3 regions of the Pelosinus baikalensis genome follow, and region 2 is predicted to be linked to each of the others. Evidence: riboswitches for the same ligand, from Rfam matches in the RefSeq annotation. Region 2 holds a riboswitch; each other region holds the start of a gene.
What was found. Region 2 has a riboswitch for cobalamin ahead of LMF89_RS11420 (sirohydrochlorin cobaltochelatase). Riboswitches for the same ligand answer to the same signal wherever they lie in the genome.
Positions count from the first base shown of each region.

Region 1: it holds a riboswitch for cobalamin, as region 2 does, so the genes downstream of both, LMF89_RS01140 (TonB-dependent receptor) here and LMF89_RS11420 (sirohydrochlorin cobaltochelatase) in region 2, are expected to answer to the same signal.
Region 3: it holds a riboswitch for cobalamin, as region 2 does, so the genes downstream of both, LMF89_RS20915 (ABC transporter substrate-binding protein) here and LMF89_RS11420 (sirohydrochlorin cobaltochelatase) in region 2, are expected to answer to the same signal.

Region 1 covers NZ_JAJHJB010000001.1:283,877-291,798, forward strand. The annotation lists gene LMF89_RS01135 (BglG family transcription antiterminator) at 84-1,877, opposite strand; cobalamin riboswitch at 2,241-2,424, shown strand; gene LMF89_RS01140 (TonB-dependent receptor) at 2,591-4,828, shown strand; gene LMF89_RS01145 (hypothetical protein) at 5,412-5,645, opposite strand; gene LMF89_RS01150 (SWIM zinc finger family protein) at 6,324-7,922, opposite strand, start outside.
Region 2 covers NZ_JAJHJB010000014.1:12,267-20,188, forward strand. The annotation lists gene LMF89_RS11390 (glycoside hydrolase family 3 C-terminal domain-containing protein) at 1-1,028, shown strand, start outside; gene LMF89_RS11395 (sugar ABC transporter ATP-binding protein) at 1,067-2,575, shown strand; gene LMF89_RS11400 (ABC transporter permease) at 2,553-3,533, shown strand; gene LMF89_RS11405 (sugar ABC transporter substrate-binding protein) at 3,656-4,684, shown strand; gene LMF89_RS11410 (hypothetical protein) at 4,902-5,147, shown strand; gene LMF89_RS11415 (phosphotriesterase family protein) at 5,195-6,286, shown strand; cobalamin riboswitch at 6,660-6,841, shown strand; gene LMF89_RS11420 (sirohydrochlorin cobaltochelatase) at 7,028-7,867, shown strand.
Region 3 covers NZ_JAJHJB010000041.1:25,889-33,810, forward strand. The annotation lists gene LMF89_RS20895 (nucleoside recognition domain-containing protein) at 1-107, opposite strand, end outside; gene LMF89_RS20900 (FeoB small GTPase domain-containing protein) at 104-883, opposite strand; gene LMF89_RS20905 (FeoA family protein) at 930-1,175, opposite strand; gene LMF89_RS20910 (STAS domain-containing protein) at 1,468-1,728, shown strand; cobalamin riboswitch at 1,871-2,051, shown strand; gene LMF89_RS20915 (ABC transporter substrate-binding protein) at 2,171-3,721, shown strand; gene nikB (nickel ABC transporter permease) at 3,669-4,658, shown strand; gene nikC (nickel transporter permease) at 4,655-5,488, shown strand; gene LMF89_RS20930 (ATP-binding cassette domain-containing protein) at 5,466-6,317, shown strand; gene LMF89_RS20935 (ABC transporter ATP-binding protein) at 6,295-7,101, shown strand; gene LMF89_RS20940 (GNAT family N-acetyltransferase) at 7,138-7,656, shown strand.

The DNA of each region.
Region 1 (7,922 bases), on a different contig from region 2:
TGCATTCTAGCAGATAATTCATTTCATTTTTTGCCTCGTATAAGTGATAGATCTCCATGACTATATCTTTTACGTGTTCATAATCAGGATTGAGAATATAAAAATTTTATACGATTGCCGTCTTCCGTATTGTTCACGATTTGGATTGCAAGTCGTTTAACATTGCAATTTCCAGCCAAGAATATCTGTATTTCTTTGCCGAATTCAACTTTATAAAACGATAATTTTTGTGCATTGTTATTTTCTAGATCATTAATAATGAATGCATCTTCTGTGTTAATGTAAATATCAGTAGCAGAAATTAATTTTTCAAGATTTTCTAGTTGTAAATCTTGCTTAGTATTTTCAAATGAATCTTCAATTAAGATGCTCTTAATATTTTTAATGTCTTTTTCATTTAATAATGCTGAAACAAGCATATATGGTTTTTCTTTAATCGTTAAATGAACTGTTGAGATAATAAAGTCGATATCATCTAAATTGATCGTGCTTAATTTATGTTCTGATATTACATCGCCAATCTGCCACTGGGGAAATGCCCTTCTCAATCGAGTTGTCAATAATTGTGAAGTACCATAGCCGCTATGGCAAACTACAATTACTTTCTTATAACTGATTCCTCTTTCAATGGCTGCTTGAAAATAAGTCACTAAATATCCAATTTCATCAATACTAATAGTATTTAAATTGTATTTTAAGGTAATCAAATGCACTACGATCTGGCATATGCTTAACATTTCAGTAAATCGTTCCTCAATTTCTTTTAATAATGGATTTTTTATTTGAATGTTATATTTAAGACGATTTAGCATTGGTCTAATATGCAATATTAATCCATCATGCAGCAAAGGATCTTTGGTCAAATCAAAGGTTAAAATATCTGAGACCATTTTGATTAGAGAAGTAGTTATATCAATGTAATTCACTTCCTGGTCTTTTTTAATAACTAATGAATTCCCCAGTAGTCGTTGTCCAACTCCGCATGAAACCAGGTATTGATAAATATAATGAATTTCTGAGTCATTAATATTAATTTTACATTTTTCATAAATTTTTAGCGCTAGCTTAGCAGCACTTTCGGATATTAGGTTGTCAGTAGACAGAAACATGAAGCTGCTATTATTCTGCCCTTGGATTTGGTTGCCTTCACTTACTCTTTTTATACAGATAAGAATATGGGTCAATAAATTAATAAAATATGGATCACCAATCGTATATTCCAATGTTTTTTCTAAATCAATCAATATTTTTTCAATATATAAGACTAAATCAATATCAAAGATCTTAGATAATCCCTTTATTGTCTGTGAATCAAGCCTAGAGATGCTCCTTTCATCAAGGCCATCACTAGTATCATTTAGTAATTCATTGGTAATGGACGCAATTGCTTTTCGTATATTTACTTCTGATCCATTAATCTTTGTGCCTTCCACACTTCTATTGAGTGTAATATCATAGCTTTGCAGCCAATCCCCTATGAACTTTAAATCATTTGCAATGGAGGCTTTGCTAACATAGTATGTATCTGCCAATTTTTGAATGGATGTATTTTGATTTGATTTCGTAAGCAACAATTTCAAAGTTTCTATTCTGCGATTTTTGATTGACAATGGATCGAATGCTCCTAAATTTGCATTGATATCATTTAGTAAATCGATTTTTTGATGATTACCAATCTTTATTTGTATACCACTCCCCGGCTTGCGAGTAATCTCAATATTTTTATTTTTCAAATAATTTTCAATAAAATTTATATCTTTGGATAGTGTTTTATCAGATACTTTAAGAACTCCCGAATAATATTTAATTGGTTTAAAATCATTTTCTGCAATAAGTAGTCTGATTAATTCTTTTTGTCGTAAATTGAATATAGACACTTATTCTTCCTCCTTATTACTATCTGCACTACTTATCTCGTGTTAATAGTAACATACGTATTATTTCTTTAAAATACTAAATGCCTTCCGTTATGATACAGAAGGTTTAATACCTAACTACGTAATTTTAGCGGCAGGAGGATCAAGCCGTCGTTACTCATAAACTCAACGCCCCTGACCGACTAATAAATTCAGAGTAATTTTTATCAAAGATATTATCAATGCCAGCGGCGATTTGGATAGTAGACATTACAAAAATAGTTGAAATTTTTTATTATCCCCTATAAACAGACAGAATTTTCTTGACAATTCCTAGTAAGAAGTGATAAAAGTAATAGATGGTATAGCTTGTCTTACTAAAAATTGAATATCGTTACGTCAGGTGCCCGCAAGGGCTTAATAGGGAAGACCGGTGTAATACCGGCGCGGTCCCGCCACTGTAACGGGGAGTGAATCCGCAAAGATGTCACTGGAGCGCAAGCTTTGGGAAGACGCGGGTAAGCAAAGATCCGAAAGCCAGGAGAACTGCCTGATTGTTAGTCACCGTTATACTCACGAGCGATGAGGAGGGGATTTAGAGAGAACAATCTTTTTTGGCTGTTGCAAAGGTCAGAATCGAATATGAACGGAATCTTTTATGCTTTATAGCCCCTTTCTGAATTTCAGAGAGGGGCTAATTCGTGTGTATTAAAATCTAAGGAGGAAATCTTTGAGTGAAAAAGAAAGCAAAACTAATAAATGCCAATAAAGAAGTTTTAATAACAATGCTGCTTACTAGTTCGATGCTGCTGGGCGGAGGCAATTCCCTTGCTGCCGAAGAAGAAACATCGACTCCTACTTTCACTTTGGATCAAATGATTGTAACCGCTACTAGAACAATGAAAGATGTGAAAGAAGTTCCAGCCAGTGTTGATGTGATTACCGCAGAGGAAATCGCTGCCAAAAATGTGACATCTGTCACGGAAGCATTGCAAATGAAAACAGGTGTCTACATGAGTCCAATCGCACAGGGCGGAATCAGTATCAGAGGTTTTGGCAGCACTGATATTCTGGTTCTCTTAGATGGACAGCCGATGAATTCTGGTTGGAATGGAGTTATGAACTGGGAGATGATCCCTGTAGAGCGTATTGCCCGTATTGAAATTGCTCGGGGAGCAGCATCATCTTTGTATGGAGGACGCGCGGTTGGCGCAGTTGTAAATATTACTACAAAAGATAGTGAAAAAGATACCAGTATTGATGCTGTTGTTTCCTATGGAAGCAATAATACATGGAAAAAAAGTATGTATTTTGATCAAAAATTAAATGACAAACTATCTGTTGGAGCAGGATATGAAAAAAGGTCCTCAGACGGCTATCGCGGTTATTATCGAACCGCTAACGGCAGCGCAAGTACAACGGTAAACCCAAGTACGATCAAAAATGTAAATTTACCTAAAATATCTGATGGGTCATACCTTATTGGCGGTCGTGGTGAAAAAGAATGGGAAAATGAAAACCAGTCTTTTCATTTAAAATATAAATTTGATGATAATAAATCGTTGAAATATACGTATATGAAAAGCAAAAATGACTATTCTTACAAAAATCCTTTCACCTATGCTTATGATGCAAATGGCAATCCAATTTTTAATGGAACTGTAAAGACCCAAGATGGTAGCTATGTGAAGTTAACTGCAGGCAATTTTTTGGGATACGTAGGAAGAAGGGAAACTGATTTACACACATTAAATTATCAAGATGATGATCATAAAGTGCAGTTAAACATTGGATTTAGCGATACGAAAAAAGATGGATTCAGCAGTGCGTCTTCTTCGGTAACAAATATTAATTGGGAAGGTAAAGGAACAAACTCTTTTTATCCAAACAAAACCTATAATATTGATTTTCAAAAGGCATGGGAAAATATTGGGAAGCATACAATTGTTGCTGGCTTCAATGGAAAAGAAGAGTCTTTTGATCAAACAAGATACAATCTGACTAACTGGAAAGATCATAATTCAGTGACCAGTTTCTATGAGAAACATGGAGGAAAAGCTAAAAATATTGCTTTATTTGTGCAAGATGAATATAAGATTTCTGATCCTGTAACAATGTATTTAGGAGTCCGTTATGACCATTATAAAAAGTATAACGGTTATTCTCATTACTATGATGCCGGTGAAGTATTGAACCCATCAACGAGTAAAAACCACGATAATGGCAGTTATGATGAATTGAGTCCAAAAATTTCTTTTGAATATAAAGCGAATAAATCTACTAGCTATTATACTTCCTATGGACATTCTTTTAATCCACCACTCCTTTATCAAGTATATCGGTACGGAGGGGGAGGAATGGGTGATGTCATAGCAAATCCTGATTTAGACCCTGAAACCTCTGATACCTTTGAAATTGGTATGAAAAAATCGTTAAATGAAAAAACCAATTTGGGGATTTCTTTATATCATGTAAAGACTGATGATAAAGTTGCCTATATATCTCACTATCTGCCAGGAACATCCATTGTAGATTTTAAAAGATATGAAAATGCAGGTACTGAAAAACGCAGAGGTGTAGAATTCGATTTTACTCATAAATTTAGTACAAATTGGAATGGCTATATTAATTACGCATGGCAAAATGGTAAAATCACAAATGCTAGCGGCAAGGAAAAAAACGACTTTGATATACCAAAACATTTGTTACATACCGGCATTGAGTATAATAAAAACAAATTCAATGCTATTTTAGACGCACAATATGTCAGCGAACGGCAAGCCCCTGATACAAGTACGGGAGAATACGGCTCAGAGGATGCTTTCTTCGTGATGAATACTTACTTCAATTATAAAGTAACACCTAATACGACATTACAATTTAGTATCCAAAACCTTTTTGACAAGGAATTTTATGCTAGTGAAGCAACCTCTGGAAGAACGTATAGCGTAAGTGTGCGCTATCAATTTTAATGTTCTTAAAAGTTAGTACGATGAGTTACGATAAGATAGGCATCAAATTGATGTCAGTTAGCAGCGTCGTCCACTCATATAAAAGGTAGACGACTTTCTTGTGGATAAACCTGTTAATAACATGTGAATGGTTGTTGATAACTTTCATTGCGTTCCTCTCGCGTTATAAACAGCTCATTTAAAGTTTTATGAGATTATAAGTAAAGAGTGAATATTAACAAAAAAATAAGCCATGCATAGGATGTTTCTTCCTAAACATAGCTTCAAGACATATTGTTATACATCAATACATTCATTTAATCATGGAATCCTGTTTTCTGCATGATTTCGCCCTGTCGTTTTAATTCTTCAATAATGAAAGCACCTATTTTCTTTAATATTGTCATAATTATCACTCCTTTAGTTTTACCAGTTATTATTCTTGATGTAAATATATTTCAATCAATAATCATTGTCAATTAAAAAGTTTATTCTATTAAAAAACGCAATTATGTAAATTATAAATATTAAATATTGCTGGAATTGTTTGTAAATACTAAAATCGTCTCACCCGAAGGCAAGACGATTAAATTTCTTCATCCCCTTAAAACACAATTGGAAAGTCTTTCTTTAGTCGCTTTACCTTTAATTCATCTACAGCAGTGTATTTTTCTTCGGCTACTTCTCGAATCTTTTCCTCGATTACCAATTGAAAAAGAGCAGATTCTACATCTTCATGCTCACTTCCCAATACTGAGTTTATTTCTTCTGCTGTCATTTCGCCGTAGTCATATAATAAACATAGGATATCAGCTTGTAGAAATTCTAGATACTCCATAAAATCTCTCCTGCTCAATTATTTATTATTTAGTATATCCCAATTCATCTATCAATAAATATGGCTTAAAATACGGAATGAGAAACACCTCAAAATGTATCTGAAATCTAACAAATCCTTAAGCACTTAGGCCTAAGGAATTATTTTACACACTCTCCCTTACGAAATTATAATGGAACCAATTGAACTTATTTCATTTATATTGATTGCAATCAGTTCTCCCACGACATACGATCCAACAGCAATTGTTAATTGGATAAACAGAAATTGCAGGCCAGGTCCATTAGTATCATTACAATGACGCACCTCTAAAGAGTTCCTACGTATACTACACCTGAGTTCGTAATAACCGACACGATGGCCCCCAAAGGAAATGTAAATGAATCAATATTAGACATTGATTTCTTCTCCTTCCTTTCTGCTGAATATAACTATCCGCATATTATTTTATGCATGATCACCATTAAAGGTTACATAGCGTGTTAATCTCTCTATCAGAATAAAAATCACCAATATGACGCCCAATCAACTTCGACAACTATTCCGCTCATATAAAGCATAAGATAATTTGCATAAAAAAAATAACCAGAACTAAAAAATCCTGGTCATAAGAAAATATAAAAATATGAAAACAACGCCTTCGTCTCATTTAAAATTATAACTACAATATGCCTCTTATTATTTTACTTTCACATTTTTTAACTCTTCGCAAAAAGCAGGTCTGCGCATGTATTCGAACATCAAGTGCTTAACCAAATCAGCCGCAATATGATTGCCGCCGATTTTTACTAATAATCGTAAATGAGAACAGACATTTTTGTAATGAGATCGTTTCGAACTACGAGCTGCGTCCTGAAGGATCTCTTCTTTAAAGAGCTCATAGACCTGCTCCGGGTATTTTGCTAGTAACGGACGGTAGAAATCCACAATACGATGGGGATTCTTTTGAACATACTCTAAAAGCTTTTCCCATTCCTGCTCTTCAATAATAGCAGACGTATAATTGTGCATATATCCGGATTGTTTTGCAAACTCCACCAAAATACCAGGATAAATTTGCGCCCACTCAGCCGAATCATACATAGTCTTTAATTTCTGATAGTAGGTAAATTCACCGGATAATGCCAACTCACGGCTCACTTCCCGCATTTTATCCAATTGCTTAGTTAGTCTATACACCTCAACGCGAAACTCTTTCCACTTTTTTATCAGCCCTGGCAACTTGTGATCGTGCTCTTCACCTTCCAATGCTAACATCTCTACCCTATCATAATCTTGTACTGCCAGTGCCTCCTGTATCGCTAATTCTCGAAAGCGGGAAAAATTTCGATGTGCATAAAGAAAATCTACAGCAGCTTTTTTACCATCAAATTTATCAATCAGTTCATATTGCAAAAGGGCAATCGCTTCAGATTCATATTCGTGAAAAAAAGCGTCTTGATCCTTTTCTTCCATTTCCAGAGAAATTTTCCTCAGGTATTGTTCGAATTGCTCTCGCTGCCTAGGATTTGTGATCACCGCAATGCAAAAATGCAGCAAGTCCATTCTCCATTCGGACCAGTCATGATAACGTCTTTGACCCGCTTCGTGAAGAATTTTGAGAAAGCACTTTTCTGCCTTTGGTCCTGGGGGAACCGTATCAGTAATTTGCACTAATACATCCTGTACTTCATAGATAATTGTGCCCACATCTCCTGCTGAATCATCAGCAAACTGCAGCATACCAGTCATTTCACCCATCACACATAATGCCAAATCCGCAGCAAGTTCATATTCTTGTTCATCACATGCTCTCCGTGCCCGCGCCACCACTTTGTAAGCTCCTTCAACAGCACGCTGGCAATTCCGGTAACTAATAAAACCATTATCATCTTTTGCTTCCTCAATATAGCGCCGCATTAAGCGAATCCACTTTTCTTTTTCGTCACTTCCAGAGTTAAACTCTGCTTTGATCTCATCGGCAATGGTCAAATCATTTTCCGCTATGTCCAGAAGTAAATTAATGAGTTTTTCCTTCGGTTGGCGAGACAGGCTGCTTTTAAGCTGTTCCCTAAGACTTGTCTTCACTGGTAAAACGGTTCCTGTTTTTTTCTCAGAGCTTACCTTTTTAGCAGCCACAGTGTGCACTTCTTCTTTGCGCAATGCTAAAAGGGCAGCTACCATATGCTTGCAGTACGGGCCTCCAGTATAAGGGCAGTTGCACCCTACTTCTACTATTGTTTCTTGCTCATCCAGCTGTACGGCAACCAAATAATCGTCACTGCCGGTGACAGCAAC
Region 2 (7,922 bases):
CGCTTACCGGCAATTATTGTGGTACAGCTTCGAATTATATTACCGTATTGGAAGGAATTCGCGAAGCAGTAGGAAAAGATACAATAGTCTCTTACGCCCAAGGCTGCCATTTGTATAGAGATAAGGCAGAGAACTTGGGAGAGGCGCGGGATCGATTTGCTGAAGCTGTTTCTACTGCAGAGCGAGCGGATATTGTCGTCATGTGCATGGGACTGGATGCGAGTATTGAAGGGGAAGAAGGCGATGTTTCCAACGAATATGCTAGTGGGGATAAATTGGGGTTAAATTTGCCAGGATTGCAGCAAGAACTGTTGGAAGTGATTTATAAAACAGGGAAACCGATCATTTTGGTGCTTCTTGCAGGAAGTGCTTTGACTGTTACCTGGGCTGCCGAGAAGGTGCCTGCTATTATACAAGCTTGGTATCCAGGAGCAGAAGGGGGAAAAGCGTTGGCTTCGGCGATTTTTGGTGAATATAGTCCTGTAGGTAAACTACCAATTACCTTTTATCGTACTACAGAAGAACTTCCTGAGTTTACAGATTACTCCATGAAAAATCGAACTTACAGATACATGACAAAGGAAGCTTTATATCCTTTTGGCTACGGACTTGGTTACACTACTTTTGCATATCGGCAGTTGCAGCTAAATCGTACAAAAATTTCTGCTGGGGAAAATGTTCAATGCTCTGTATTGGTTAAAAATACTGGGAATTTTGCATCTGATGAAACAGTACAGTTGTATATAAAAGATGTGAAGGCGAGCGTAGAAGTTCCTATTTGGGAATTACAAGGCATACAAAAAGTCCATTTGCTGCCTGGCACAGAACAAGAAGTATTCTTTGCCCTAACCCCAAGACAATTGGCACTGATTAATGAGGAAGGTAATTGTATATTGGAGCCTGGTGTATTTGAAATATATGTAGGCGGCTGTCAGCCGGATGCTAGGAGTCTTCAATTGCTGATTGGCAGGGTGATGGAAAAAATAGTATTAGAAGTTGTCGGAGAAGCTATAGAACTGGAGTATTAATGGGTTTTGCTATGAGGATATAAGGGGGATAACGTTTGATGCAAAAGAGACTGAGAATGGCAGGAATTGAAAAACGTTTTCCGGGTGTATATGCTCTAAGGGGTGTAAATCTTGAAGTTAACGCGGGAGAGGTACATGGACTCTTAGGTGAAAATGGTGCAGGAAAGTCAACACTTATGAAAATTTTAGGCGGAATTTATCCTCAGGATAAAGGGGAGATATTCATTAATGATGTTGATTGTACCGTTATGACACCAGAAAGAGCACAAGCACTGGGAGTCGGTTTTGTTCATCAAGAACTGAATCTTGCAGAAGCCTTAAATGTGGCGGAAAATATTTTCATGGGAAGAATGCCCTATAAAAATAAACTGTTAGGAATTATTGATTATCAAGAATTGTATAGGAGTACGCAAGCCATTCTAAAAAAGCTTGGTTCTAAAGTAAAGCCTACTGATATAGTGGGAACGCTGCCTACAGCGCAAAAACAGCTGTTAGAGATCGGCAGAGCAATTAGCTTGGATGCAAAAATCGTTATATTTGATGAACCAACTACTTCATTAGGTAATGATGATGTAGCCGCATTGTTTAAAATCATTAATACATTGAAACAAGACGGGGTTGCCATCATCTATATATCACATCGACTAAAAGAAATTTTCGAGATATGTGACCATGCCACCGTATTGCGGGATGGTCAGTATATAGGGACGGTTGATGTGAAAAGTGTGTCCCAGAATACCTTAATTACGATGATGGTTGGTCGAGATATTACAGAGTTATTTCCTAAAGAATATGGTAATATCGGGGAAACTATCTTGGAAATACAGGGATTATCGGACTATGCAGGCAGGGTCAAAAGTGTTTCATTTTATGCTAAGAGAGGTGAAATTGTTGGTTTTGCTGGTCTGGTAGGATCAGGTAGAACGGAAATCGTAAGAATGTTGTTTGGTGCAGATCCCATATCCCAAGGAACTATTAAAGTCAGGGGAGAAAAAGTCACGATAAATACGCCTAAAGATGCGATAAATCAAGGGATTTGTTTGCTTACCGAAGATAGAAAAGGCCAAGGATTATCATTGATCATGTCGGTAGCGGAAAACATCAACATGCCCAATATGCAAGATGCTATTTTAAAGCATAGCAAGCTTAAGGCAATTGCTGAAAAATTCAGAGTAAGTCTGCGAATTAAAACCGCATCCGTAGATACTGCGGTCGGTAATTTATCAGGCGGAAATCAGCAAAAGGTCGTTTTGGCTAAATGGCTAAATACTGCCTCAGAAGTATTTATTTTCGATGAGCCCACGAAAGGAATTGATGTGGGGGCTAAGGCTGAAATATATCAAATTATGAATCAATTAGTGAAAGAGAACAAGACTGTAATTATGATATCTTCTGAACTTCCCGAACTTTTGGGCATGGCAGACCGAATTTATGTCATGTGTGAGGGAAGATTAACAGGAGAAATATTGAAACAGGATGCAACGCAAGGGAAGATTATGGCGTTTGCTACCGTAGGGGGGCATCATGTTGAACCCAAAGCTCAATGACGGTTCATCTATATTTAGGAAAATAGATAGTAAGGATTTATTTCTGAAGTATTCCGTGTATATCGTCTTGGTTGTGTTAATAATTGCTTTTTCATTGATTAGTCCATTGTTCTTAAGCCAAGCTAATATTGGTAATTTTTTTCGGCAAGTTCCAACGGTTGGAATCGCTACTGTTGGGATAACGATGTTGTTAGTAACTGGAAGAGTCGATCTGTCAGCAGGAAGTATCGCAGCTTTTGCAGGAACGGCTGCTGTTTTTCTGGCTGTAAAAGGTTTTTCACCTCCTGTGGTCATTTTAGCAGCAATTGTGATAGGAATGTTTTGGGGATTTATCAACGGTTTCTTTATTGTAAGATTTAAGTTAGATTCATTTATCTTGACATTAGGTACTGACTATATGATTCGTGGTATTATCCTCTTTATAACCAATGGTATCTATGTGAAAGGTGTTCCCGATTGGTTTTATTTGTTATCCAATACGAAAGTGGGTGTAAATTTTATTTTCACAAATACCCTTGTTTTTGCAGCAGTGGTAATCGCTTTGACCTATGTGATGAACCATACTCGTTTTGGACGCTATTGTTATGCGGTAGGTTCTAATCAGGAAGCTGCTAGATTATCAGGAATTAACATTCAAAAACACATCATAAAAGTATATATGCTGGAAGGAGCTCTAGCGGCTCTGGCGGGTGTACTTTTAATGTCCAATCTAAATGTTGGAGCGCCAAGCGAAGCCGCTGGCGTCGGCTTATTTGCTATGGCTGCGGCAATCATTGGGGGTGCAGCTTTCAGTGGTGGTGTCGGGAATATCCCCGGAGCAGTTGTTGGTATTTTTACTTTAGAAATATTTCGTAATGGACTGGCTATTTTGGGTTTAAATTCTTTTATACAACAGGCTGTTACTGGCGGTATTATCGTTATTGCCGTAGTTGTAGATTACTATCGCCGCAATAGATAAAGGTAATACATAAAACACAATCAAACGTTATTAGGAGGTGTAATTTGGCAGATACTTTTAAAGCAGCATGATAGCTGCTAGCGGCAGGAGTATCAATAAGTAATATGTTGGGGGAGATGTAAATGAAAAAGAAGATACTGGCATTACTGCTCATTGGAATCATGATGGGAGTATTGACCGGCTGCTCGGGCTCCGATTCTAAATCTACTAGTAATGCGTCTGGCTCAGATAAAAAGACGTTATACTTCATCCCGATTGTAGATACAGGAGCATACTGGTCACCGATGAAAAAGGCAGCTGAGGAGCGGGCTAAGGAACTTGGCTATAATTTGGTATTTAAGACTTCACCTCCTAGTGAATCACAAAAAAATGAAAAACATATTGGATTTCTCCAGGAAGCTATAACGAGTAACGCTGTAGGAATTGCGATTGCGCCCATGGACCCGGATATGTTTGATCGGAAGGTGAAAGAAGCAAAGGATGCAGGAGTATCCATCGTTACTTTTGATGCAGATGTCAAAACAAAGGACAACCGAGCGGCTTATGTGGGAACCGATAACAAATTGGCTGGTGAAGAGTTGGGGAAAAAAGCTGCAGAATATTTAAAAGGAAAAGGAATTAAAAATGGTAAGATCGCTTTGGCAGCAGTAAATCTTACGCAAACAACTATGACATATCGGCAAGAAGGAATAAGAAAAGGGTTTGAGGGTGTAATGGGGGCGGATGCGCAAAGTTTTTCCTGGTTAGAACCCATCCAGGATAATGATCAAGCTTCTGAATCTAAAAGACAGTTAGAAGGGCAGATAACCTCTAATCCGGATTTAATTGCAGTATTTTCTCTAGGTTCCGAGGGGCCTGATACCGGGGTTATGGAAGCTATCAAATCACAAGGCAAGGCTGGGAAAATATATCACTTTGGTTTTGATTATACCCCTACTTGGGAAAATGGAATTAAAGAAGGATTGATTACAGGTATAGTAGACCAAGATTCCTACGCCATCGGTAAAACCATTATTGACGTAATGGACAAAATTATCAAGAAAGAGAAAATACAAGATAACTATCCAGTGGCGGTTAAATGGGTAGAAGCCAATCAAATAGTGGAGTATGGCAAAGATAAACAAAAACAATTTACGAATGAAACCAAGTAGTAAAAAGTAAAGGTGTGGTTTATAAGGGGCAAATCTTTGGTGATTATATATAGGTTGTGATGGAATCTATAAAAGAGGATACTACCTTAATCGGTGTGTATCCTCTTTCTTATGTTGCTGGCAGCTTTGATAATTGCCAGCTTCCAGTCCGTCTAGTTCCACTTTCAAAACAAGGGGACTGGGATGTTGTTTCAGGAAACAAAACAAGGGGACTGGGATGTTGTTTCAGGAAAGAAGAGGTGATAAAAATAGATTAAAATGTGAAAGTTGTGGCAAGAAATCAAGAGAAAAAGCAACAGCGGAATATAAGTCAGTATCAGGATCAAGGGATTATCATAAAAAAATGTTCCTCTGGCATTTGCATGGGCATATGATATTACGGATAATCGTGTCTGCCAGAATATACAACATTCCAGTTAAAATAACTTTTGATTTTCGGGGCGACTCTATCAAGCGTTCTTGAAGACACGCTAATGTAAAGGAAAGGATGATAGTATGTCGCAAAAGATTATGACGGTTTGCGGTCCGATCGCACCAGAACAGCTTGGTTTCACCTCTATGCATGAACATGTCCTTTCGGACTGCTCCATGTTTCGCAATCGAACTCGTAAATCCTGCTTTATCCCGAGTCGTCGCAACCTGAAGCTGGAAGATAAGCTAGTGCTGGAGAATCGTTCAGCCCTGCGTCATAACATAGTTTTATCTTTGGACAATATGAGGTTAGATGACAAGCAGATGATGACTGCCGAAGTCGGCGAATTTAAAGATCGTGGTGGCGATTCAATTGTTGAAGTTAGCGCACCTGGCATTCGCAGTTCGCCCAATGACCTTCTTGCCATTCGGCAGATAGCCGAACGTACGGGTGTTCATATTGTGGCTTCTACAGGTTTATATGCAGAATATACATGGCCAGCTTATTACCGTGATATGTCATTTGAACAGTTTGGTGCATTTTTGCGCCGCGAAATTGATCAAGGCGTTGGCGGAACTGGTATTTTTCCCGGCCATATTAAGGCGGCCTATGAGGTATACACTAAACAATTAGAAGACTATTTGCGCGCGGCAGCTTTCGTCTCCGGCGAAACGGGTTTGTCGCTGCAGGTTCACCTAGGACCTGATCTCACAAGGGACGAGGTGAGGCAGAATGTACTGCAGCCCCTATCTCGAGGTGGGTGTATTCCTGAAAGGACAATCTTGTGTCATGTCCAGCTGCTAATGGGCGTTCTTTCTATTGAACAACTTGTGAACAATCCTGGACATGTACCTTTTGATATCAGCCTGCACAGAGAGTTGCTTGATATGGGCTTTATACTTTCTTTCACTCCTTTTGGATTTGAGGCGGATGATGAGCCTTTGGGGATTGCTCATTATCCTGACTGGTATATTTTATCGGGGTTAGTGTCGTTGATCCGAGAGGGCTATGCAGGACAAATCGTTATCGGGAATGATGTATTTACTAAACTGGCTACACGTCGAGGTGGGGGTGAAGGTTATACGCGTCTCGCAGATTCTGTTGTACCATCATTAAAAAAATGCGGAGTGTCTGACAACGATATCAAAAAGATAATGGTAGAAAATCCAGCTCGTATTTTAGCCTTTTAAGGGTATAACTTATAAAAGCAAGGACCAGCTAACTTTGGTTAGCTGGTCTCATTTTTTATTCTGACTGTAATGGATAAAATTATCAGGATAGAAAAAATACAAGATAACTATCCAGTGGCGGTTAAGTGGGTAGGAGCCAATCAAATCCTAATCGGTGTGTATCCTCTCTCTCATATTGCTGGCAGCTTGGATAATTGCCAGCTTCCCAGTCCATCTATGGGTTTTCGAGGCATCTATTATATAGGTTCGTTTTAGGTTGTCATTCAACTAGAACTAGTGAAAAAATGGGTTTCTCAAATAGTCAATTCTTCCAGGGACTCTTACATTGACAAATCATACCGCTTGTTATACGATACAAGCGGTATGATAAAAAGTACATATGGATGGTATAGGTGCCCGTTAGGGCTTAATAGGGAAGTTCGGTTACATGCCGACGCGGTCCCGCCACTGTAATGAGGAGCATTCCCCTAGGTTTACCACTGAGATAAAATCTTGGGAAGGTTTGAGGAAGCGATGATTCTAAGTCAGGAGAACTGCCTATATAACAATCACCAATTGACCTGCGAGTGATGGGGAGGGGATTAAGTACAGATGTTAGTTGTATTTTTTCTGGCACATAAAGGCTGGAATTTTATAGAATGAGTCAGATTACTTAATGATAAGCTTCAATCTCCTGACCAATTGGTTAGGAGATTTTTATATGTATTCACTAACAGAAAGAAGAAATACGAGGAGTGGCTAATGATGAAAAAGGCTATTGTAGTTGTGAGTTTTGGTACAACCTATCAGGAAGGGTTACGACTAAATATTGAAAGTGTAGAAAATAAGATTAAAGCGAATTTTCCCGAATATGAAGTACGCAGAGCCTTTACATCTCGAATCGTTATCAAAAGGTTAGCAGCCAGAGATGGTATTCACATTGATACAGAAACAGAAGCAATCCAAAGGCTGGAAGATGAAGGATACAAAGAAGTATATGTTCAGCCATTGCATGTGGTTGGTGGCGAAGAATATGATAAGATCAAGAAAATCGTCGTTCAATACATTCATGGGCACCAAAAAGCATTTGACAAGATTGTAATCGGCCGTCCTTTGCTTTATTATACAGGGCAGGAAGACAGACCAGATGATTATGTAGAAGCCATTGAGGCTTTGACGGCACAATTGCCTAAAGTGGAAAGCAAAGAAGCCATTGTGTTTATGGGACATGGCGGCATACATCCTGCCAATACAGCCTATGCTGCATTGCAAATGAAAATCGAAGAAGCTGGACTGAATCATATATTTGTTTATACAGTAGAAGGTTTCCCGCCGCTAGAAAGTGTGATTGCAAAGTTAAAAAAGCGGGATATCAAGAAAGTAATATTGATGCCATTTATGCTGGTTGCTGGTGATCATGTCAATAATGACATGGCTGGTGATGATGAGGATTCTGCCAAATCCCAGCTAGTAAAGGCGGGTTTCACAGTGGATGTCTATCTCCATGGCTTAGGAGAAAATACGAAGATTCAAGATCTTTATGTGCAGCATCTTAAGGATGCTATGAGTCAAAAAGCCGGACATGGTATATGCAGGCATTGATATGTCGATAGCGAAATAGATAAAGGAGTAATAGCTAGATATTCTACAAAGTTGT
Region 3 (7,922 bases), on a different contig from region 2:
ATATCAGATACAATTTTATCACCTAAGTTGGGATTACTAAGGCGGATTTTTTCCGCCTCAGTGCATATTTCCTCTAGGGTGATCATAGGTTTTATAGCAGCACTCATACAGCAACCTCCTGTAAGCGTGTCGAATGCAGATCAAAATCAAGATATTGACTGATGCTGTTGATAAACGCTTCATCTCCATCTAATAACCGCAGTGCGACCCAACGAGGGTTGAGATTCGATCCGATTAACCTTGAGACTTTTGGTAGAAGTTGTTGAATGGCATTTTCTACTTCAGAAGAATAGTTAATTTGCCTGGGGGCTACGGTGCAAAGTCCTGTAGACATTTCATATAGCTTTTGACGCAGGATGTCGAGACCTTTTCCATTACGGGCAGCAGTGGCAACAACTGGTACACCTAAATCTTTTTGCAAAGCAGAGATATCGATCTTAATATTTTTCTTTTCTGCTTCATCAATCAGATTGACGCAAACAATAATCTTTGGTGTGATTTCCATGACTTGCAACGCCAAATTAAGATTGCGTTCAAGGCAAGTAGCATCTAATACTACTAGTGTTGCATCCGGTTTGCCAAAACAAATAAAGTCTCTGGCAACTTGCTCTTCTACTGTATGGGCTAAGATCGAATAAGTACCAGGTAAGTCGATCATTAAAAAAGAACGATCTAAATACGTAAAACTTCCTTGGGCATTATCAACCGTTTTCCCAGGCCAATTTCCTGTGTGCTGATGTAAGCCAGTTAGCGCATTAAAAACAGTACTTTTTCCCACGTTTGGATTACCAGCTAAAGCTACCGTAAATTGCCCAGGAGTCGTTGTAACTCCAAAATGCTCACTCAGAAGTTTATGATGTTCTTCAATCGTAGAATTGCTCATTCCCATTCTCCCCCCCTAAATTTGTTGGCTATAGTTATAGCCCAGATTACATCGGATTAACATGAATTTGACTGGCGTCTTCACTGCGTAAAGCAATGAGAGTATCACGTACCATATAGGCTACAGGGTCACCTGTTGGGCTCTTGCGAATACATTGAACAGGCGTTCCTGGTACCATACCTAAGTCTAGAATGCGGCGGCGCAGCAAGCCTTGTAAATTAAGGGATACGATCTGGCATACAGATCCTATGCCCAGTGTTGATAATGGAATTGTTGTTAATGCAGTATTCATTATAAATCCTCCTTTGGCAAAATGGTTTAATATTAGCCAGGGCTAACATTAGTAGGAAAAAATATGGTTAGCCACGGCTAACATATAAGTAAGGGAATCTAATTTAGTATATGAACAGTAAAAGATTTGGTTACATACACTGATTGAGAATTAAAATATTTGACAGATGTTTTAATTATTGTTAAAATGATAATGATTATCAATATTAAAAGAAAAATAAGATTGTAAGCTCATAAAACATATGAAAATAAAGTGAATTTGTTATTTTAAGGTTGTAAAAGGAGGAAGAGGGATGTCTGTATGGGTAACAACTGATAACCGACAAGTATATATGAATGTAAGCGGTGACGTATTTGTAGAGCATCTTAATTTTCTGGAGCAAAACATGCTGAAGCATTTGCAGTATGGGTATCGGCGTATTGTGGTTAATATTAATAATATCGGACATTTGGATCATGATGGTATCCACGTTTTTCAATATGTGCGTGAAAAGATGCTAAAACATGGTGGAGAATTAATTATTGAAGATGAAAAAGGGAAATTAGCCATTTAATTCATACCGGATCGAATTACATCTTGCTTAATGATAAAAGATTTAAAAGGATTTCCTCCATTTATCTATATGTTGCAAAAAAACCAACAGTTGACAAAGAGAGGATTCTATTGTAAAGTATCGATGAGAATGACTATTACAATTAGATATTGCTGGTATAGGTGCCCTTCGGGGCTTAATAGGGAAGTTCGGTTCAATGCCGACACGGTCCCGCCACTGTAATGAGGAGCAAACCCATGTTGTGCCACTGAGATGATATCTTGGGAAGGTTTGGGGGAGCAATGATCCAGAGTCAGGAGAACTGCCTATATAACAAATCACCGATATAACCTGCGAGAGATGGGGATGGGATTTATGCGAATTTTCGTATTGTTTTCTGCTTGCGTTTTACTCTCGGTTTATACCGAGAGTTTTTTTATTATAACTAGAAAGGCGGAGAAAAATGAAAAAACGTTCTTATTTATGGATTATTTTGGGGTTAATCAGCTGTTTGCTGATGGCAGTGGCTGGCTGTTCTTCTGACAAGAAGAGCAGTAGTGGTGCGAAGGAGAAGGTACTTAAATTTATCACGGTTTGGCCTGCGAATACGATGGACCCTCATCGGTGTCATTTTAGTTTTATCTTAAACTCTGGAGCGATGGAAACCCTGGTTGGATTGGACCCAAAAACAACAGAACTCTATCCTTGGCTGGCAGAAAGCTGGAAATCTGACGATGGTCAGCATTGGGAGTTTAAAATCCGTAAGGGAGTGAAATTCCATAATGGAAAAGATCTGACTGCAGAGGCTGTTAAGGCTAGCTTAGAGCGCTCTATTTCCGTAAATCCTGGCGTAAAAGCATCTTTAAAAATTGCTGTAATTGAGGTAGTCGGTGATATCTTAAAAATTACCACTGAAAATCCATATCCGGCTCTGCCGTCGGAATTAGTTCATTATAATACGGTGATTATGGATGTGATGGTGCCAGATGGTAAGCCGCCTATTGGAACGGGTGCATTTATGTTTGCCAGCTTTGATATTGCTAAAGGTGCAGAATTGGTAAAATTCCCTAAATACTGGAATGGTATAGCGAAATTGGATCGGGTTATTATGACATTTAATGATGATGCAAATGCTCGTCTATTGGCGTTGCAATCCGGCGATGCGGATATCATTTATCGTCCGGCACTGGATACGCTGCAAACTTTGCGCAAGGATAGCAAGGTAACCGTAGAGAGTGTTCCAGGTAAACGAGTGTATCATTTAATTTACAATTATGCTGGTAACAATCAAGATTTATGGGGGAATGAAGAATTCCGCAAAGGAATGGATGCCCTCATTAATCGTCAGGAAATAGTTGATAAGGTTATGGGGAAAGAAGCCGTTGTAGCCTACAATCCTTTCCCAGGAAATTATCCTTTCTCTCCTGATCCTAAGCCTCATGTCTACAGTTTGGACAAGGCATTGCAGCATTTTCAGGCTGCTGGTTTAACGGTGCAGGATGGTAAGGTACTTAGAAATGGTCAGCCGATCAAACTTCGGATGGCTACCTATATTGCTCGTCCCGAATTGCCGCAAATCGCTCAAATTGTTCAAGCAACGGCTAAACAAGTGGGAATTGAAATGGAAATTCAGGTAGCTGAGAATATTGATGAATATTTGCCCCAAGGAAATTGGGATTTAGTGACATACTCTTTGCTGACTACTACCAGAGGAGATGGAGCGTTTTTCTTAAATGCTGCTTTTTCACCGAAAGGTATGCAAAATCATGGCCGCCTCAATGTACCAGAATTAATTTCTTTATTGGACACCTATAATCAGACGATCGATAAAGCAAAGCGAAATGAAACGGCAAAGGCAATTGCTACGATAATAGAAGACAGAGCTTATAATGCCTATATAACTTCCCCATATGAAACGGCTGCATATCGTAAAAACGTGAAAGGCTGGGTGACTCCATCAAATGAATTTGAGTTCCAAATGGTTACCAAGGATTTGGATGTGGTTTCAGAATAAAAACTGGCTATTGAAACGGATAAGTGAAGGCATTCTCCTTTTATGGATTATCTCATTGGTTAGCTTTGCCATTGTTCAAGTTGCTCCCGGAGATGCGGCATTGTCCCTGCTCCGGGTGGATACAGTGGCTGTGACCACAGAACAGGTAGAAGCCTTAAGACAGGAAATGGGTATGAATGATCCCGTTTACCAGAGGTATTTTCGCTATATGAGCAACTTGCTGAAACTAGACTTAGGGGAATCCGTAATGACGGGGCGCCCTGTTGCTGCAGAACTTTCCCACGCTTTTCCTGCCACTTTTTTGCTGGCTGGTACTTCATTACTGTTGACAATAGTCCTTGTTGGCGTTTTTGGGTCATTATCTTCCCGTTTTGCCGGGAGTTGGATTGATAAATTCTCTACTGGTTTTTGCCTCATGGGGGCTTCCATTCCGAGTTTTTGGCTGGGGCTGCTGCTCATTGATTTATTTTCTGTTCGTCTCCACTTACTGCCGGCAGTAGGAATGGCTAATGGAGGGCTTATTTTGCCCTCTCTTTCTTTAGCCATCGCTATTGCGCCTCCCTTTATTAAAATTTTTCGCAATAGCTTAATTGATTGTGCCCGCCAGGATTTTATCCGGGCAGCACGTTCTCGGGGCATTTCTGAAAAAGTGATTTTTATGCGGCATGTTTTGAAAGGCAGTCTAATACCCGTTGTGACAATCTTGGGAGTTAGTTTTGGAAGTTTGTTGGGCGGATCAGTGGTAGTGGAAGTGATTTTTGGACTTCCTGGCGTTGGTAAACTGGCAATTGAAGCCGTTACCCGTCGGGATTATGCTATTGTTCAGGGCTTTGTACTGTCCATTGGCATTTTGATTTTCTTAATTAATTTAGCTGTAGATTTATCGTATCGTTATTTAAATCCTACAATTTCCTTGAAGGAGGCTGAACGTCAATGATACAAAAAACTTCTTGGGGCGTTTGGCTGACTGTTATTTTTATGCTAATCATTTTATTTGGACCTTGGATAGCGCCGATGGACCCTAATGTAGTAGATCTTTCCAAGCGACTTCAATTGCCAAGTGCGGAGCATTGGCTAGGGACAGACCAATTGGGCAGAGATCAGTTATCCCGAATTTTGACAGGCGGGCAGATGACTGTTGGAATTAGCTTGATGGCTTTGGGTCTATCGATTATGGTTGGCGTACCCATTGGCCTTTTTGCTGGCTATTTGGGTGGACGTGTAGATTGGGCGTTGATGCGTTTGGTAGATGCATTCATGGCTTTTCCGGAATATATCGTTGCCATTGTTATTAGCGGCCTTTTGGGTGCGGGATTTTTTAATCTGATGTTTGCGATCCTTATTGTGAAATGGGTGGGGTATGCTCGGCTGGTACGCAGTGTGGTTCTTCAAGAAAAATCCAAAGACTATCTGTTAGTTGCTAAAATTAGCGGCGCCGGCAGCTATACTACTCTTAGACGTCACTTAATTCCTCACGTGATTGGTCCCGTGTTGGCTTTGGCTACCCTTGATATCGGCAAGGTCATACTTTTGGTAGCTTCCCTTTCTTATATCGGTCTTGGTGTTCAGCCTCCTCATCCTGAATGGGGCTCTATGCTCAACGAAGGGCGAGCTTATTTTACACAGGCATCCTACTTAATGATTGTGCCAGGAATGGCTATATTCTTAGTGGTATTTGTCATGAATCTACTAGGGAATCGTTTAGTAGAAAAAATTGGTTCAGATCGCCAGGAGGAGGGACGAGATGGAATTACTGAATGTTCGTGATTTAAAAATTTTTTGTCCCGATAACCGTCCTTTGGTGCACGGTATTGATTTTTCTATCCGCGCTGGCGAATGGTTTGCTCTGATCGGTGAAAGTGGCAGCGGTAAAAGTATCAGTGCCTTTTCTTTAGCAGGACTGCTGCCAAACGGACTGCGGCGAGAAGCTAAGGAAATACAAATGCTGGGTCAAGATTTAGCAAGTATCTCCGAAGGGAAATTGCGGGAGCTTCGTGGTACGGATATTGCTTATGTCTTTCAGGATTATCAGAGCGCTTTTACTCCTTACTTTACATTAGGTAAACAAATAGATGAAGTCATGCGGGCCCATAGGGGCTGGACAAGAGAAGAACGGCAGAAAAAAGCTTGGGATGCTTTAAATGAAGTCGGATTAAAAGGAGCAGAAGCCTACGGGCGATATCCTTTTCAATTAAGCGGTGGTCAACTTCAACGGGCTGCTTTGGCTCTGGCGATGATGATGGAACCGAAATTACTGATTGCGGATGAACCCACAACTGCTCTGGATGCGATAAGTGCCGCTAAGGTCCTGGATCTGATGGCACGACTAAAAAATGAAAAAGGCTGTGCAGTACTATTCATTACCCATGACTTGCGCTGCGTTCGCCGTTATGCCGATCGAATTGCTATTATGCAGAATGGTTCCATTATCGAATCTGGTGAAAAAAGAAAGATTTTTGAAAATCCACAGGAAATTTATACTCGCAATTTGCTGACATCAGTGCCACCCCTTCATAATGTACCACGGCGTCTGCCCATCGTAGGGGTAGATCTTTTGGAAGGGGGTGCTCTTTGTGCCGCTACAAGAAATGCATGATATAGGTCGACCAGAGGTGTTAAGGCTTACAGATGTCTGGAAAACTTACTATGGCGGTCATCAAGCCGTGAAAGGAATCTCCCTTACCATTGGGCAGGGAGAATGCCTGGGGCTGGTTGGCGAAAGCGGCAGCGGTAAAAGCACTTTGGCTCGCTGCCTTCTAATGTTGGAACGGATGGATAAGGGCGAAATCTGGTTAAATAACCGTCCTCTTCATGAATTAGGAACTTCAGAGCTTCGTAATGCCCGCCGGGAAATGCAGGTAGTATTTCAGAATCCGTCGGGATCATTTAATAGCAAGCTGACGATAAAGGATTCTTTATTGGAGCCGATTCGTTGCCAAAATAAAGGCTGCCCTAGCTTTTTAGGCGATACAAATAATATTGAGGAAGAAATTGCTGCTAAACTCTTGGAAAAGGTTCATTTGCCTGCAAGGTATTTGAATAGCTATCCTTCAGAACTTAGTGGTGGTCAAAAGCAGCGGGTCGCTATTGCACGGGCAATTAGTGTCGAACCATCCTTAATAGTCTTAGATGAGCCGACTGCCAGTCTTGATGTATCTATACAGGCAAGGGTGCTGAATCTCTTAAAAGACCTGCAAGAGGAATTGGGTCTGTCTTATCTTTTCATCTCCCATGATTTAAGTGCGGTTAACTTTATGAGTGAACGGCTGATGGTCATGCAGTATGGTAAAATGGTGGATTTATGTCAGCGTAAGGAACTATTTGCACCAGAGAGGCATCCTTATACCAAGCAGTTGCTGGAACTTTTTGATGTGAAATAAGTTGCTTATATTTAAATGTGAAAGGATTGAAATCATTTGAGCACACAGGATATTATAATCAGAAAAATTGTAAAAGAAGATATTTATGTTGTACAAAACTTCTTGCAAGGTCAGCTTCAAGATCTTTTTTCTCAGGAAGGGCAATTGGCAATCATGGATGATATTTGGGGCTTAGAAAAATTGTATATCGAACCTGATCGTAATCAAATGTGGGCAGCCTTTGCATCAGATGACAGAGTGATTGGGACCATTGCCACTTGTGAATATAATGATCGAATTCAGGTCTTGAAAAAACGTTACTCTCATCATATTACAGCGGAAATTGGACGCTGTTATATTGAAAAAACACTGAGAAGACAAGGGATTGGATCGAGACTGCTAAAAGAAGTTGAAGCCTTTTGTTGTGAAAAAGAGTATGAAACCATATATCTGCACACACACCGATTCTTGCCAGGCGGCTTTCATTTCTGGGAGAAGCAGGGGTTTCGCATCGTAGTTGAAGAACAGGGAGATGCTCAAATTGTTCATATGGAAAAATCAGTTGCATCTAAGTAAATAGTGTATAAACGTTAAAAAGGTCTGCAAAAACGAGAAGTTTTGCAGACCTTTTTAACGTTTATACACTAGAATTGAACCACAAAGGAGTGCACAAAAAAATAAAAAAACTTTGTGTCCTTTGCGTCTTTGTGGTTCAATTCGTTTTATATGTTTTAACAAAAATCTTGCAATATCCCCCAGGGGGGGATAAAATAAAGAAAAAAGATCCTACCAAAATTAACTATTTTTATTGAAAGATATGTTTTGGAGAAAAGGTACATTAG